4 regions of the Vibrio aquimaris genome follow, and region 3 is predicted to be linked to each of the others. Evidence: predicted binding sites of a transcription regulator. Region 3 holds the regulator's gene; each other region holds the start of a gene.
The links. Region 3 encodes PurR, which represses purine synthesis genes. Its sites were predicted from a motif close to TNANGNAAACGTTTNCNTNA; they were not measured.
Positions count from the first base shown of each region.

Region 1: glyA (serine hydroxymethyltransferase) is a predicted target of PurR. The motif match lies at 1,492-1,511, and genes of this name have one in related genera.
Region 2: purM (phosphoribosylformylglycinamidine cyclo-ligase) is a predicted target of PurR. The motif match lies at 1,752-1,771, and genes of this name have one in related genera.
Region 4: purL (phosphoribosylformylglycinamidine synthase) is a predicted target of PurR. The motif match lies at 1,365-1,384, and genes of this name have one in related genera.

Region 1 is NZ_CP045350.1:767,408-771,626, forward strand. Features, by position in the region: gene vexH (vibriobactin export RND transporter permease subunit VexH) at 1-587, shown strand, start outside; gene FIV01_RS03530 (YitT family protein) at 627-1,226, opposite strand; gene glyA (serine hydroxymethyltransferase) at 1,578-2,828, shown strand; gene FIV01_RS03540 (hypothetical protein) at 2,897-3,223, opposite strand; gene lipA (lipoyl synthase) at 3,379-4,219, opposite strand, start outside.
Region 2 is NZ_CP045350.1:752,035-756,253, forward strand. Features, by position in the region: gene purN (phosphoribosylglycinamide formyltransferase) at 2-643, opposite strand; gene purM (phosphoribosylformylglycinamidine cyclo-ligase) at 647-1,687, opposite strand; gene upp (uracil phosphoribosyltransferase) at 1,865-2,491, shown strand; gene FIV01_RS03460 (MetQ/NlpA family lipoprotein) at 2,563-3,372, opposite strand; gene FIV01_RS03465 (methionine ABC transporter permease) at 3,405-4,082, opposite strand; gene metN (methionine ABC transporter ATP-binding protein MetN) at 4,072-4,219, opposite strand, start outside.
Region 3 is NZ_CP045350.1:1,139,671-1,143,889, reverse strand. Features, by position in the region: gene torR (two-component system response regulator TorR) at 1-542, opposite strand, end outside; gene torD (molecular chaperone TorD) at 741-1,388, shown strand; gene purR (HTH-type transcriptional repressor PurR) at 1,605-2,612, shown strand; cyclic di-GMP riboswitch class I at 2,752-2,838, shown strand; gene FIV01_RS05415 (TfoX/Sxy family DNA transformation protein) at 3,029-3,622, shown strand; gene FIV01_RS05410 (TVP38/TMEM64 family protein) at 3,744-4,219, shown strand, end outside.
Region 4 is NZ_CP045350.1:732,726-736,944, forward strand. Features, by position in the region: gene mltF (membrane-bound lytic murein transglycosylase MltF) at 1-1,232, opposite strand, end outside; gene purL (phosphoribosylformylglycinamidine synthase) at 1,519-4,219, shown strand, end outside.

The DNA.
Region 1 (4,219 bases), 370 kb from region 3:
AGTCCAAAGACTATAAGGAAAATCAATCCAGTGTGCTTTTGGTGTTTGGCTTGGCTTTGCTGGTTGCTTATCTTGTTTTGGCTGCTCAGTTTGAGAGTTTCATCAATCCCTTAGTTGTGATGTTTACTGTACCTATGGGGGTGTTTGGCGGCTTTATGGGGTTGCTTGTGATGAGTCAAGGACTCAACATTTATAGTCAAATAGGAATGATCATGCTGATTGGTATGGTGACTAAGAATGGTATTTTAATAGTCGAATTTGCTAACCAGTTACGTGATAGAGGTTATGTTTTTGAAAAGGCCATTATTGATGCCTCTGCCCGTCGTTTACGCCCTATTATGATGACGGCCTTTACCACCTTGGCAGGTGCGGTGCCACTTATCCTCTCTAACGGCGCTGGTTATGAGAGTCGAGTGGCGGTAGGAACCGTTATCTTCTTTGGTATGGCGTTTGCGACTTTGGTGACTTTGTTTGTGATCCCGGCTATGTATCGACTTATCTCGGTATCGACTCGAGCACCAGGTTATGTTGAAGCTGAGCTAAACAAGGAACTCAGCCACGATGTAAAAGCGCGGAGTTCTCATTAATTAGCCCCTTTCATCAAGGGAAAGGGGCTAATCACTTGATTAGCTATAGTTGACCGAATAGCGAGTAGGCTTGTGGTTCATTGCCAACACTATATTAAGCAAAACCGCTCCAATAACGGATAAACCTATGGTCGTCGGCGAAACGAAAAAGCATGAAGTGATAAGAATGCAGAAGTCGATAGCAAGCTGGCATTTACCCACTGAAATACCGTATTTGTCTTGAATAAATAAACACAGCACATTGAACCCGCCCAGGCTTGAACGGTGGCGAAATAAAATGAGCATACCTAATCCCATTAACAGCCCTCCAGCAACCGCGCAGTATACGTTATTGATGGTTTCAAGGCTTATCACCAGATACAAGTGATCAGAAAGTATCGATACTAGGGCTCCAGAAATGATACTACTCAAAGCAAACCTAGGGCCAAATTGTTGCCATGCCAGTAAATAGAAAGGACAGTTACTCATAAAGTAAAGTGTACCAAAAGACAGTGGGATGAACTGGTTGAGCAAAAGGGCTAAACCTGTGGTGCCACCAGTCAACAACTCTCCTGATTGGAGGAAAAAAATACCTTGTGCGACAAGAAATGTTCCAGTGAGGATCGCTATCCAGTCTTCTTTTGGTGAGTGTTTATTCATGATATAAAAACAAAATAGTAATTAAGGGCGGCATGATAGTGAAAAAGCGATTATTTCGGTAGCTTGGGTAGTAAATTTCAGGTAAACCTATGTAGATATTGTTTTACGGGCTGTATAGAGAAAAATTGACACTTTTGTTATTCATCAGGTTTTTTGGCAACATCAGGTGACACTTTGTTGCTCTGCATGAAAAGTCTTCATAAGAAAAAGTATAATTTTCTCTTTATGGCTATGATCAAATTATGTAGAATGCGCGCTATTAACGTGATGCAAACGTTTGCGTGGGTAAATTGCGCAGATTATTAGGGTCATTCTTAGTTTTTCAGTTTAAATCTGAGTCAGGAGATACAGATGCTAAAGCGTGATATGAATATCGCAGATTATGATGCGGAACTGTTCGCAGCGATCCAAGAAGAAACTCGTCGCCAAGAAGAGCACATTGAACTTATAGCGTCAGAGAATTACACCAGCCCACGAGTGATGGAAGCTCAAGGTTCTCAACTTACCAACAAGTATGCAGAAGGCTACCCAGGCAAACGCTATTATGGTGGCTGCGAATATGTGGATAAAGCAGAAGCTTTGGCTATTGATCGTGCGTGTGAGTTGTTTGGTTGTGCTTATGCCAATGTTCAGCCTCATTCTGGTTCACAAGCAAACAGTGCTGTTTATATGGCGTTGTTAAACCCAGGTGACACTGTGCTTGGTATGAGCTTGGCGCACGGCGGTCACTTGACTCACGGTTCACCAGTTAACTTTTCTGGTAAGCATTACAACATCATTCCTTATGGTATTGATGAAGCGGGTCAAATTAATTATGACGAAATGGAGTCGCTAGCTTTAGAGCATAAACCGAAAATGATCATTGGTGGTTTCTCCGCCTACTCACAAATTGTTGATTGGGCGCGAATGCGTGAAATTGCTGATAAGGTTGGTGCCTACTTATTTGTTGATATGGCGCATGTAGCAGGCCTAATTGCTGCTGGCGTTTATCCAACGCCAGTTCCGCATGCACATGTGGTTACAACGACAACCCACAAAACGCTTGCTGGACCGCGCGGTGGCTTAATTCTTTCCAACGCCGGCGAAGAAATGTACAAGAAACTCAACTCTGCAGTATTCCCGGGTGGGCAAGGTGGCCCATTGATGCATGTTATAGCTGGTAAGGCTGTTGCGTTTAAAGAGGCGATGGAGCCGGAGTTTAAAGCATATCAAGAGGGTGTGATTAAAAATGCTAAAGCTATGGTTGCCCAGTTCCAAGAACGTGGTTATAAAATTGTCTCAAATGGCACTGAAAACCACCTCTTTTTAGTTGATTTAATTGACAAAGACATTACAGGTAAAGAAGCGGATGCTGCTTTAGGTTCAGCTAATATTACAGTGAACAAAAACTCGGTACCAAATGATCCTCGTAGCCCATTTGTTACATCTGGGATCCGTGTTGGCTCGCCAGCAATTACACGTCGTGGATTTACAGAGGAAGATGCCAAAGAACTAGCTAACTGGATGTGTGATGTACTAGATAATATTGATAATCAGGATGTTATCTCAGCGACCAAAGCAAAGGTTCTTGAAATCTGTCAGCGCTTACCTGTGTATGCATAATGTTCAAGTAACTTGAAAACTAAAAAAAGGGGGGATACATGGTATCCCCCCTTTTTGTACATTAGTTTCTACTTGGAAATACTTAGGAGTGTGCCTGATTTACACTTGAACGAGTAATACTTTCGACTCTCACTGAACTTGCCCAGCCCTTCACCGTGGCAATAATCGATATTAATATCACGCATGGTTTGCAGAGTGGCCTCACTGGTCAGAGCAAACTTAGAGCCATCTGCACAAACAATACGAACGCGGCCATCATCGCTTACAGAATATAGTTCAACTTCTGTATTACATAGTTCAAAAGAAGCTTCACGAAAGTTATCTTGTTGGGTATTTGATGCACAACCTGATGTCACTGCAGTGACCGCTAGAGCAATAAAACCTAGTCTTTTCATAATCATCCCTTGGAATAAAAACAGTTTTAGTATTATTAGAGCTAAGCCTATAGAAGAGTGTTGTCTCATTCAAGAAGTGAACAATAAAAAGGGCTAATTGATTCAAATAACCCTTTTATAGTGATGCTTTTATTGTTGTGGCTTAACGCAGTGAGTTAACCTACTTCTATCCCTTGAGCTTGTAGGTCTGCATGGTAAGAGGAGCGGACAAAAGGCCCACAAGCTGCGTGGGTGAATCCAAGGTCCAGTGCAATTTCTTTTAACTCATCGAACTCGGATGGTGGTACATAGCGCTCAACAGGAAGATGGTGACGGCTTGGCGCTAGATACTGACCTAGAGTCAACATAGTTACACCGTGATCTCGAAGATCTTTCAACACTTCGATAATTTCTTCTTTTGTTTCGCCAAGCCCCATCATAAGTCCTGATTTAGTCGGAACATCAGGGTGCTGCTGTTTAAATTTCTGTAGTAGTTGTAGAGACCATTTGTAGTTTGCTCCCGGGCGAGCTTTACGGTACAGTCGAGGAGCCGTCTCTAGGTTATGGTTGAAGACATCTGGTGGATTGTCTTTCATCAATTCGAGAGCGACATCCATTCGACCTCGAAAGTCAGGCACTAGAGTTTCAATTTTGATATTTGGGTTCTTTGCACGGATCTCACGGTTACAGTCAGCGAAATGTTTGGCACCGCCATCACGAAGATCATCGCGGTCGACAGAGGTAATAACTACGTATTTGAGTTTCATGTCTGATATGGTCTGGGCCAGTTTTTGAGGCTCATCAGCTTCAGGGGCAACAGGGCGACCATGTGCGACATCACAGAATGGGCAGCGACGAGTACAAATCGCACCAAGGATCATAAAGGTAGCGGTACCATGGTTAAAACACTCAGCTAAGTTAGGGCAAGACGCTTCTTCACACACAGAATGAAGGTTGTTCTTACGCATTGCTGATTTGATCTCTTGAATGCGTTGACTGTCAGCCGGTAGCTTGATT
Region 2 (4,219 bases), 390 kb from region 3:
ATCAGTCTTGTGCGTGGCCGTGAATGCCAAGGAGCTTGCCATCCAAGTAGGCTTCTTTGCCATCTTTCATGGTTAAGCGCTCTTCAACCAGCCATTGGACGACTAAAGGGTAGATGTTGTGCTCTTGAACTTGGACACGTTTGGTGAGCGTTTCCACTGTATCATCTTCAAAGATAGGCACTTTAGCTTGAAGTATCACAGGCCCGCCATCGAGCTGCTCGGTCACAAAGTGCACGCTGGTGCCATGCTCTTCATCACCGGCGTGAATCGCACGTTGATAAGTATTAAGACCCGGGTATTTAGGTAGTAGTGAAGGGTGAATATTGATCATTCGCCCCATATAGTGGCGTACAAATTCACCGCTTAGGATACGCATGTAACCAGCAAGAACAATCACATCTGGCTTGTATTCATCGATCTGCTTCATTAACTCGCGGTCGAATGCATCACGCGTGTCGAATGAGTTCGGATCTAAAGAATGCGCTGCCGCGCCTGCGTTTTTGGCACGTTCTAAGCCATAAGCTGTTGCTTTATTTGAAAAAACAGCACTTACTCGGCCGGTTGTGATCTTATCTTCACAAGCATCAATGATCGCCTGTAAGTTCGAACCGTTTCCTGAAACTAAAACAACAATACTTTTCATCGTTTATCTGATCTCTACTTGTTCTTGGTTGGCTTGTGCATCCGCGATTTCGCCAATGAACCAAGCATTCTCACCTTCGGCTTGAAGAAGTTCAACCGCCGCTTGCGCTTGGTCTTTTGGCAGAGCAACGATTAGCCCAACACCACAGTTGAAAGTACGATACATCTCATGAGTCGTAACATTGCCTTTTTCTTGTAGCCAGCCAAAAATACTTGGCCACTGCCAGCTGTTGCCATCGATCACTGCTTTGGTGCCCTCTGGTAAAACGCGTGGGATGTTTTCCCAAAAGCCGCCACCAGTAATATGAGAAATTGCGTGAATATCATGCTTTTCGATCATTTTAAGCGCAGATTTGATGTAAATTTTCGTAGGTTCGAGAAGGTGCTCGCCTATGGTTTTGCCTTCAAGTTCTTGACTGGTATCTGCGCCAGACACTTCAATGATTTTACGGATCAGAGAGTAACCGTTTGAATGTGGACCACTTGAACCGACCGCAATAAGGGCATCACCAGCCGCCACTTTTGTGCCATCAATAATGTCGGCTTTTTCAACCACACCAACACAGAATCCTGCCACATCGTAATCTTCGCCTTCATACATACCGGGCATTTCAGCGGTTTCGCCACCGATCAGAGAACATCCAGCTTGGACACAGCCTTCAGCAATACCAGAGACAACGTCTGCCGCAGTATCGACATCCAATTTTCCTGTTGCGTAGTAATCAAGGAAAAATAATGGCTCGGCACCTTGTACAATCAGATCATTAACGCACATCGCGACAAGATCGACGCCGATGGTGTCATGTTTGTTCATATCCAATGCAAGACGTAGTTTGGTTCCTACGCCATCTGTGCCGGAAACAAGTACAGGTTGCTTGTATTTGGTTGGTAATTCACACAGCGCACCAAAACCGCCAATGCCTCCCATGACTTCAGGGCGACGAGTACGTTTGACCGCCCCTTTGATACGGTCAACTAGAGCGTTACCCGCGTCGATATCTACGCCAGCGTCTTTATAGCTAAGAGAAGTGTTATCAGCACTCACAAGCAAGTCCTCAGTTTTAATATTGGATATGAAATCGGCGCTATTCTAACAGCGGACAATACTATATGGCAAACGTTTGCGTGGGTTTTTCTTTTGTTCTAACTCAAGAATTACCCAGCGAAATCATTTATAATCCGCAGGTTTGTTTAAATTTTACCTAAATACTCGGAGATGGAAATGAAAGTTGTTGAAGTAAAACACCCTCTGGTTAAGCATAAAATCGGCCTGATGAGAGAAGGTGATATCAGTACAAAGCGTTTTCGTGAGCTTGCAACGGAAGTGGGCAGTTTGCTGACTTATGAAGCAACTTCAGACTTTGCAATGGAAAAAGTTACCATCGAGGGGTGGGATGGCCCAGTAGAAGTTGATCAAATTAAAGGTAAAAAAGTCACTGTAGTGCCTATTTTACGCGCGGGTCTGGGCATGATGGATGGTGTGCTTGAACATGTACCAAGCGCTCGCATCAGCGTAGTGGGTATTTACCGTGATGAAGAAACGCTTGAACCAGTGCCTTACTTTAACAAACTGGCTTCTAATATTGATGAGCGAATCGCTTTGGTAGTAGACCCTATGCTGGCAACAGGTGGCTCCATGATCGCTACCATTGACTTACTCAAAGAAAAGGGATGTAACCAGATTAAAGTCTTGGTATTGGTTGCAGCACCTGAAGGCATTGAAGCGCTTAAAAAAGCTCACCCAGATGTTGAGCTTTACACTGCCGCTATCGATGAAAAACTTAACGATAAAGGTTATATCGTGCCAGGTTTAGGCGATGCGGGCGATAAGATTTTCGGCACGAAATAAATGTAAGTAAGTTAAACAAAAAGGGAGCCATGGCTCCCTTTTTACATCGTTACTGTAATCTATTTACGCTATTACCAGCCTTTGACTACGCCGCCTTGGAAAATCTTATAGGCTGCGCTGTAGACTTCTTCAGTTTGGTAAGACTTGATGAAGTTCTGCACATTCTCAGCGTTGACATTATCTTCGCGTGCTACCACTAGGTTCACGTATGGTGATTCTTTATCTTCAACAAATATGCCGTCTTTTTGCGGTGTTAACTTGATAGAGCTGGCATACGTTGTATTGATTACAGACAAAGTTACATCATCTAAAGAGCGCGGAAGCTGCGCTGCATCTAGCTCAACAAGAGTGACATTTTTTGGATTCTCGGTAATATCGCGAACGGTTGCAAGTAGCCCAACACCTTCACGCAATTTAATAATGCCTTGTTGCTCAAGCAACAGTAACGAGCGGCCAAGATTGGTTGGATCGTTAGGGACTGCGATACGATCACCATCAATAATCTCATCAACCGATTTCACTTTCTTAGAGTAGCCAGCGATAGGGTAAACAAAGGTGTTGCCAGCAATTGATAGTTTGTAACCGCGATCTTTGATTTGCTGATCTAAGTATGGTTTGTGCTGAAACGCGTTAACGTCAATTGAGCCATCGTCCAGCGCAGCGTTAGGAGTAACATAATCACTAAAAGTGACCAGCTCCACCTCAAGGCCATATTTCTCTTTAGCGACTTTTGCCGCGACTTCTGCAACCTGAGCTTCGGCACCGGCCATGACACCTACTTTTATTTTATTTGCGTTGTCTTGCTTGTCACCACATCCTGCCAATACCAACGCTGAGGCGGCGACAGCCGTGGCAAGTAGGCCTTTAATTCCAAATTTCATGACTTTACTCCTTAACTTCAATTCAAATATGCTTATCTATGATCGACACGGCGTACAAGTGCATCACCGATCGATTGAATAATCTGTACTAAAACAATCAACATAACGACAGTTACCGCCATGATCACCACATCATAGCGATGAAATCCATAGCGAATCGCTACATCACCAAGCCCGCCGCCACCGACGGTTCCTGCCATTGCTGAATAACTCACTAAAGTGACCAGTGTAATCGTGACTGAGTTAACTATAGTGGGAAGAGCTTCTGGTAGCAGTACTTTACTAATGATTTGTAGGGGAGTGGCCCCCATAGATTGAGCCGCTTCAACCAAGCCAGTTGGCACTTCCAGTAATGCACTTTCAATCAGGCGAGCAACAAATGGGATAGCCCCTATGGTCAGTGGGACAATGGCAGCCGTTGTGCCGATAAAGGTGCCAACTAGAATTTTTGTAACTGGAATAATGGCAACCATAAGCACAAGAAAGGGTACTGAGCGACCTATGTTTACAATAGCGCCTAGCATACGGTTCAATTTGGTATTTTCCAGTAATCCGCCTTTTTTGGTGGTATGCAGGATAACGCCTAGCGGAATGCCGAGCGCAAAACCGACAATACCAGCAACGGCAACCATGTATAAAGTCTCACCCGTTGCATTGATTAAAAGCTGGCTATTTAGGTTTAGCCATTGTGACAGAGTTTCAAAGGACATAACCTAGCACCTCGACTTTTACATTGTGCGCGCGAAGAAATTCAATCGCGGCTTTATCATCGCTTTCATTGCCAAACAGTTCTGCGACCATCATGCCAAATTTAACCCCGCCAGCGTAATCGAGATCAGAGCTAAGA
Region 3 (4,219 bases):
TCACGACTTAGTACCTGATTGGGATAAGAAGATAGCGCCACCAACAGCTCATACTCTGCCTTAGTCAGTTTCACAGGCTTACCTTCTTTTGTTAGAGAGCGCCTTGGTATATCGAATGTCCAGTGCGCAAAGCGAACTAACTTATGAGCGCTTGCAGCCGATTTTGCTTGGCGAACAGAGCCTATGCGCCAGAGTAAATTTTTGACTCGAACCACTAACTCTCTCAATTCAAAGGGTTTGGTCACATAGTCATCAGCTCCCATTTCCAGGCCAACGATCTTATCTATGTGACCAGTACGCCCAGTCACTAAAATGATCCCTATATCTGACTGGCTTCTAAGTTCACGAGTCAACAAAAGTCCATCTTCACCTGGCAGATTAATATCCAGTAGCACCAAGTCAATACTGCAACTTTTGATTAATTCGCGCATTTCTTCACCATTTTCAGCTTCAAATACTTGATAACCCTCATGCTGAAAATAGCCAACCAATTTACTTCGAGTCACTGCGTCATCTTCGACAATTAATACGTGATAACCCATCTCCACCACTACATACACCTAACCTATTGACTCGTATTCTATTCATAAGCTGTCATAATTCTAGTATTTGTGTCGGTTATAAGTGCATACGCACTCTTTTTTTGATTTGAAACAACCTAAACTACACCGAACTGATATTTTATGGATAACACAAGTTTTATCCCAGATAGCTTACATAAGTGTGGAGAATATTATCTAATGGACGACCTCAAATCCTTAAATGAGAAGCGCGCCGAAATCTATTGGTGGTTATCAAGTTTATTCGCCAAAGAACTTTCTGCTGAGATACTTGAAGAGTACCATTCGCCCCAAATTCGCTCCTTCCTAACAGCACTTGGGCAGAATGAGCAATTAAGGCCATGTACAGACAAACTAATAAATGCGCTTAATCGTATGCTCGACAGAAACAATGCCCAACTCGAACTAGCGGCTGACTTTTGTAATCTGTTTCTTAAATCCGATAAAGATTCTGCCCTACCCTACGCTTCTATCTATATTGGCGATTCAGGACTGCTCAATGACGTACCTGCCACAGAAATGGAAAACTTAATGTACCAATATCAAATAGAGGTGAATAAAAACCTTAATGAGCCGGCTGATCACATTGCTGTAGAATTAGACTTTCTCGGTCATCTAATCATTTGCTCCAACAAGCTAATGCAACCGGAGGCGATGGAAACTTCGATGCAGAAACAAGCACAATTTATTGAAACCCACCTTCTCTCTTGGATCCCCTCATTTGTAAATAAGTGTCTGAAACTGGATAACTTCGGCTTTTATGCATCAGTGACAGAAGTCACACTTGCGTTTATCAAACAGGATTACTCATATCTAAAAGGTGAGTAATTAGACACAAATATGTGATGGAAAGCCTACTAGGATTTAGGTTTTTGTTTGCCCTTACAGTGTTTGCGATATAAAATCGAGAACGAAAACGATAAAAACTGACAGAACTAGATATAAACCGCTAAATAGGGCGGTTTTTGTGTTTCTGATACTTACTGCCCACTTACACAAATTTTTGATGCAAGTTCACGGCAGTCATCGACAGGACAGAACCTTATGGCCACTATCAAAGACGTAGCACGCTTAGCCGGCGTGTCTACAACGACAGTTTCTCATGTAATAAATAAAACGCGCTTTGTTGCAGAAGCGACACAAGAAAAAGTGATGGAGGCAGTGACTGAATTAAACTACGCTCCAAGCGCTGTAGCGAGAAGCCTAAAGTGCAACAGTACCCGTACTATAGGTATGCTTGTCACTCAATCTACTAATCTTTTCTTTTCTGAAGTCATCGATGGTGTAGAGAGCTATTGTTACCGCCAAGGCTATACTCTCATACTGTGTAACACTGGTGGCATATATGAGAAACAACGCGATTATATACGTATGCTAGCCGAAAAACGTGTTGATGGCATTCTGGTAATGTGTTCCGACCTAACCGAAGAGCTTAGTGATATGCTTGACCGCCAGAAGGATATCCCTAAAGTCATCATGGACTGGGGCCCAGAAAGCTCTCAAGCCGATAAAATAATCGATAACTCCGAAGAAGGCGGCTATCTAGCAACAAAATTCCTGATCGATCACGGTCATAAAGATATCGCATGTCTTAGTGGACACTTTGAGAAAGCAGCGTGCCAAGAACGTATCCAAGGGTTTCGCAGAGCAATGAGTGAAGCTAACATAAAAATTAACGAAGACTGGATTCTCGAAGGCAACTTCGAATGCGACACTGCTGTGCTAGCCGCAGATCAAATTGTCGCAATGGATAACAAACCAACGGCTGTCTTTTGTTTCAATGATACTATGGCTCTTGGTCTAATGAGCAGGCTGCAGCAAAAAGGAATTCAAATACCTGAACAGATTTCAGTTATTGGCTATGACAATATAGAGCTCGCTGAATACTTCTCTCCACCACTTACTACTGTGCATCAACCTAAACGTCGCGTAGGTAAAAATGCGTTTGAAATCCTTTTGGAACGTATCAAAGATAAAGAGCATGAAAAGCGTGTTTTCGAAATGCACCCAGAGATTGTGGTTCGTGATACGGTTTACAATCTAAGTGAATGAATACAAATCGGCTGATAAGTTAAACTATTAGCCGAATCTATCATTTTGACACAAAATATCTGGATCGGCATCACACTTATACAATCATGATGTGATACTTACCTCAAATCTTATTTATTCTTAAATTGTTCGACTAATGCCACGAACAGGGCAAACCATCTCGAAAGAGTGGGACGCAAAGCTTCCGGCCTGACTCAGGGAACTGAAAGGTAGCGGAGTTGCCGATGGGCAATAATGCAAGCTATCATACCGTTTAAAACAATACATGGACTGGTGATTTGATGTTTCGGTAGCCATATGTGTTTGTTCTAAAAAATGTATGACTTCTTTATCAACATTTTACCTGCATTATTTTGCTAATCTCTCGGACCTGACTTTGGTGGCGTATAATAAAATATACACCGAGATAAAACAGCATGGATAAACCAATACTTAAAGAATCGATGCGACTTTTTGATCAGCTTGGTCAGATAAAATCGCGCTCAATGTTCGGCGGATTCGGCATCTTCGCAGACGACATAATGTTCGCATTAGTCGTTAACGATAAGCTGCACATCCGCGCCGATGACAAACTCGCCAATCAATTTAAAACTGAGGGTTTAACACCGTACGTATATAAAAAACGTGGGTTCCCCGTCGTTACAAAATACTTTGCGTTAACTGATAATATTGCATCTTGTGAAGAGCGAGCGCTTTCTTTAGCCTATCGCTCTCTGGAAGTAGCCAAGAAAGAAAAGACGACACAAGCTAAAGCTAGGCCGACTCGACTTAAAGATTTACCTAACCTTCGACTGGCAACAGAACGTATGTTAAAGAAAGCCGGAATCGATAGCGTCGAGAATTTAGAACAAATAGGGTCAGTAAAGGCGTTTAAGGCGATTCAAGCAACACACTCTGCGGAGGTGTCAATTGAGTTGCTCTGGGCTTTAGAAGGCGCTATAAAAGGTAAACATTGGTCAGTGATTCCTACTACTCGCAGAGCGGAGTTAGAAAGCCTTCTTAATAGCTAATCACAACATACTTTGAAACTAAGTCAGCCAGCTAGGTTGGCTTTTTTTTTCTGTTTGAAATTTTACTTCTCTTCAACTGTTCTTATTTTCATATCCCTTTACTCATATTTAGGAAGTCTCTATGAATAAAAAGCTCGTGTTAGGAATTCTGCTCGTCGGATTGATTGTGTTTCTTGGCATTAACTTTGGTCAATATCTCACTTTAGAAAATGCTAAAGCTCAACAAGCCTCGCTATCTGAGTTTATAAATAACAACTTTGCACTAGCCGCTATAAGTTATTTTCTAGCTTATGTCGCCATTACTGCTTTCTCCATTCCAGGCGCTGCCGTGGTGACGCTTCTAGGTGCGGCTTTATTCGGCTTTTGGGCCAGTCTTTTACTTGTCTCTTTTGCAAGCACCATAGGTGCGACTCTCGCCTTTCTCAGCAGTCGTTTTTTACTTCGAGATTGGGTGCAAACCAAGTTTGGCGACAAATTAAAAGCAATCAATGACGGAGTGGCCAGAGATGGGGCATTCTATTTATTTTCGCTTCGCCTAATACCTGTGTTTCCTTTCTTCCTAATAAACCTTTTAATGGGGCTAACACCAATATCTAC
Region 4 (4,219 bases), 410 kb from region 3:
GCACCTTGTTTTTTGGTTAGTCTTCTTGCATCCATCATATGCCCGTAACCTACGTTGTAGGCAGCGAGAGCAAACCAGATTTTTTCATGTGTCGCAATAGAGTCGGGGATGCGAGACACCATGCGGCGCAGATATTCAACGCCGCCTCGTACCGACTGTTGAGGGTCAAGGCGGTTAGTCACTCCGACACTTTTAGCTGTAGGCAAGGTCAGCATCATCATACCGCGTACTCCGGTCGGCGATTTTGCTTTCGGGTTCCAGTGAGACTCTTGATAAGCCAATGCTGCGACTAATCGCCAGTCAAATTCATCCGAATATTGCTTAAACAGCGGTGCCCATTGCGGCAATTTAGAATTGAGAGCGCGGATAAATGCGCGGGTATCGACGTAATCAAAGCTACCTATGTGGCCAATGTATTTTTCTTCAAGAGACGCAAGGTGGCCAGATTGTTTGGTGTAGCCAAAAAACTCAATCAGCAGAGCGTAAAGGCTTTCGTCTTCAGAGCGGCGTACAAACCATGAAATCGGTTGATCTTCAGTAAGCTCGAACGCCACGGCAATCTCTGGATAAACACGTTGTGACAGTGACAATTCGACGGAATCGGCGACGGTGAACATCAGCTGACCTTGGGCGACTTGTTTGAGTAAATCACTGACTTCAGCTTCGGGATCAACCTCGAACACAAAATCTGGGTGGTCCTTTTCTCTTAGTGTATTGAGTGTTTTTTTAACATGCGAGTCGCTGACGATTTTAAGCTTAGCTTCTTGTTCACCATCAACATCATGTCTACTGACCAACTGCTCCAGCGTTCTTGGTCGCCAGTTGCCTTTTTTATAAACAACTTGCTGACTGACATAGTAATAAGCAGGACCCGGTCTAAAACGTTCCGTGCGCTCAGGGGATGAAATCAACCCTGCTGCTATGATGTCAATCTCTCCTTTCTCAAGGGCAGGATAGAGGGATGGAATGCGATACGCGGGTTTCATCTCAAGTTGAACGCCGAGTTCATTGGCGAACTCTCGCGCCAATTCGTAATCCAAACCAGCAGGGCCATCTGGACCAATATAGTAAGAAATCTGGTTGTTTAATGTTCCGACGCGCAAGACGCCGCGTTCACGGATCTGGTCTAAGTCGCTTTTAGGCTCAGATTCGATTTGGCAGCCAGACAGCATCAAGGCAGAAAACAGCAGTGCGCCAAGATATGTCATAGGGTTTAAGTAATGCTTCTTCATTGACCACATTCTCATACTTCCATTATGAGCATTTATATCAAAGTGTCGTGACAAGGCAAGCCAATCAGGCCCCGTTGCGACGAAAGATTTGAAATTACGATTGTTGCGGTAATTCAAATTTGCTGAAAAAAATGACGCAAACGGTTGCTTTTAGTGTTACATCACAAAAATAAATCCTTTATAATGCGCTCGTCACACAGAGGTAGCATCGGCATAAGTTTGCAAGGTATTGATATAACCTTCTGAATTTATTCCCATATTACCTTAATATAAGAGACCTAAGCACATGAGAATTTTGCGTGGCTCCCCAGCTCTTTCTGAGTTTCGTGTTAACAAACTACTCGAACTTTGCCGTGAACAAGACTTGCCTATTATAGGAGTTTACGCTGAGTTTATGCATTTTGCTGATCTAACTGAAGACCTAAACGCGTCTGAGCTTGAGAAACTTGAAAAGCTTTTGACTTATGGGCCAACGATAGAAGAGCATGCGCCTCAAGGTCTGTTACTTTTGGTTACTCCGCGCCCTAGTACCATCTCACCTTGGTCTTCTAAATCAACCGATATTGCCAATAACTGTGGCCTAGAAAAAATCAAACGCCTAGAGCGTGGTACGGCTTATTATCTGCAAGCATCAAGTCAGCTGTCTGACGCTCAAGTAAGCCAAGTCAAAGCCATTATTCACGACCGCATGATGGAAGTGGTGTTTACTGAATTTGAATCGGCTGCGGCACTATTTACAGTTGCAGAGCCTGCACCGGTTGCGGATGTGGATATTCTCTCGGGCGGACGCACGGCGCTTGAAAAAGCTAACGTGTCGCTTGGTTTGGCCCTAGCAGAAGATGAAATCGATTATTTGGTGGAAAACTTTACCAAGCTTGGCCGTAACCCCAATGATATCGAGCTTATGATGTTTGCTCAGGCAAACTCAGAGCACTGCCGTCACAAAATCTTTAATGCAGATTGGACGATTGATGGCGTTGAGCAGCCTAAGTCTCTGTTTAAGATGATTAAAAACACCTATGAGACAACGCCTGAGCACGTGCTATCAGCTTATAAAGATAATGCTGCGGTAATGACAGGCTCAAAAGTTGGCCGCTTCTTCCCTGATCCAAACTCGCGTCAATATACTTATCATCATGAAGATGCGCACATCTTGATGAAGGTTGAAACTCACAATCACCCAACTGCTATTTCTCCATGGCCAGGTGCATCGACAGGTTCTGGCGGTGAAATTCGCGATGAAGGCGCAACCGGAATTGGTGGCAAGCCTAAAGCGGGTTTAGTAGGTTTCACCACTTCTAACTTACGCATTCCAGGTTTTGAGCAGCCTTGGGAAACCGATTTCGGTAAGCCTGACCGCATTGTTAACGCGCTAGATATTATGCTTGAAGGCCCACTTGGCGGGGCTGCGTTTAACAATGAGTTCGGCCGTCCTAACCTACTAGGTTACTTTCGTACCTATGAAGAGAAAGTGACCTCACACGCTGGTGAAGAGGTACGTGGTTACCACAAGCCAATCATGATCGCTGGTGGTATGGGCAATATTCGCGATGAGCACGTACAGAAAAAAGAGATCCCAGTCGGCGCGAGCCTGATTGTGCTCGGCGGCCCTGCGATGAATATCGGTCTTGGCGGTGGCGCCGCGTCGTCAATGGCATCTGGTCAATCAGCGGAAGATTTAGACTTTGCTTCAGTGCAGCGTGAAAACCCAGAAATGGAGCGTCGCTGTCAGGAAGTGATCGACCGCTGCTGGCAGCTAGGTGATAAAAACCCTATTGCTTTTATTCACGATGTGGGTGCTGGCGGTATTTCGAATGCTTTGCCTGAGCTTGTTGACGATGGTGAGCGCGGCGGTAAATTCCAGCTGCGTGATGTGCCAAATGATGAGCCGGGAATGAGCCCGCTTGAGATCTGGTGTAATGAATCTCAAGAGCGTTACGTATTGGCAGTGGCGAAAGAATACATGCCTGTTTTTGAAGCCATTTGTCAGCGAGAGCGTGCGCCATACGCAGTGGTTGGTGAGGCGACAGAGGAGCGCCATCTGACTCTAGAAGATGCTCACTTTGATAACACGCCTATCGATATGCCAATGGACATCTTACTTGGCAAGCCACCTAAGATGCATCGTGATGCGACCACGCTTAAAGTCGATAGCCCTGCAATAGAGCGAGAAGGTATCGATCTTAGCCAAGCCATTGATCGCGTATTACGCCTTCCTGCGGTTGCTGAGAAAACCTTCCTCATCACCATAGGTGACCGCACGGTCACAGGTTTAGTTGCTCGCGACCAAATGGTTGGTCCTTGGCAGGTGCCTGTAGCAAACTGCGCAGTCACAGCGGCAAGTTATGACACCTACCACGGCGAAGCCATGTCAATGGGTGAGCGCACCCCCGTCGCTCTACTTGATTTTGCTGCTTCTGCTCGCTTAGCCGTGGGAGAGTCATTGACCAATATCGCTGCCACTGATATTGGCGATATTAAGCACATTAAACTCTCTGCTAACTGGATGTCGCCAGCGGGCCACCCAGGTGAAGATGCCGGCTTATATGAAGCGGTAAAAGCCGTCGGTGAAGAGCTTTGTCCGGCGCTTGGTTTGACCATTCCTGTTGGTAAAGACTCTATGTCGATGAAAACCCAGTGGCAGGATAAAGGTGAAGATAAACAAGTGACCTCACCGCTATCTTTGGTGATCACCGCCTTTGGCCGAGTAGAAGATGTGCGTAAAACCGTGACGCCGCAGCTGCTTACACCGGCGACCTCTGAAGGGCTAGGTGAAACGTCACTCGTACTTATCGATTTGGGTAACGGCCAAAACCGCCTTGGCGCGACCGCACTTGCGCAAGTTTACAAGCAATTGGGCGATAAGCCTGCCGATGTCGATAATGCAGAGCAGCTTAAAGGCTTCTTTAATGCGATGCAGACTTTGGTTCGCAAAGATAAACTGCTGGCTTACCATGATAAAGGCGATGGTGGCCTTGTCGTCACTC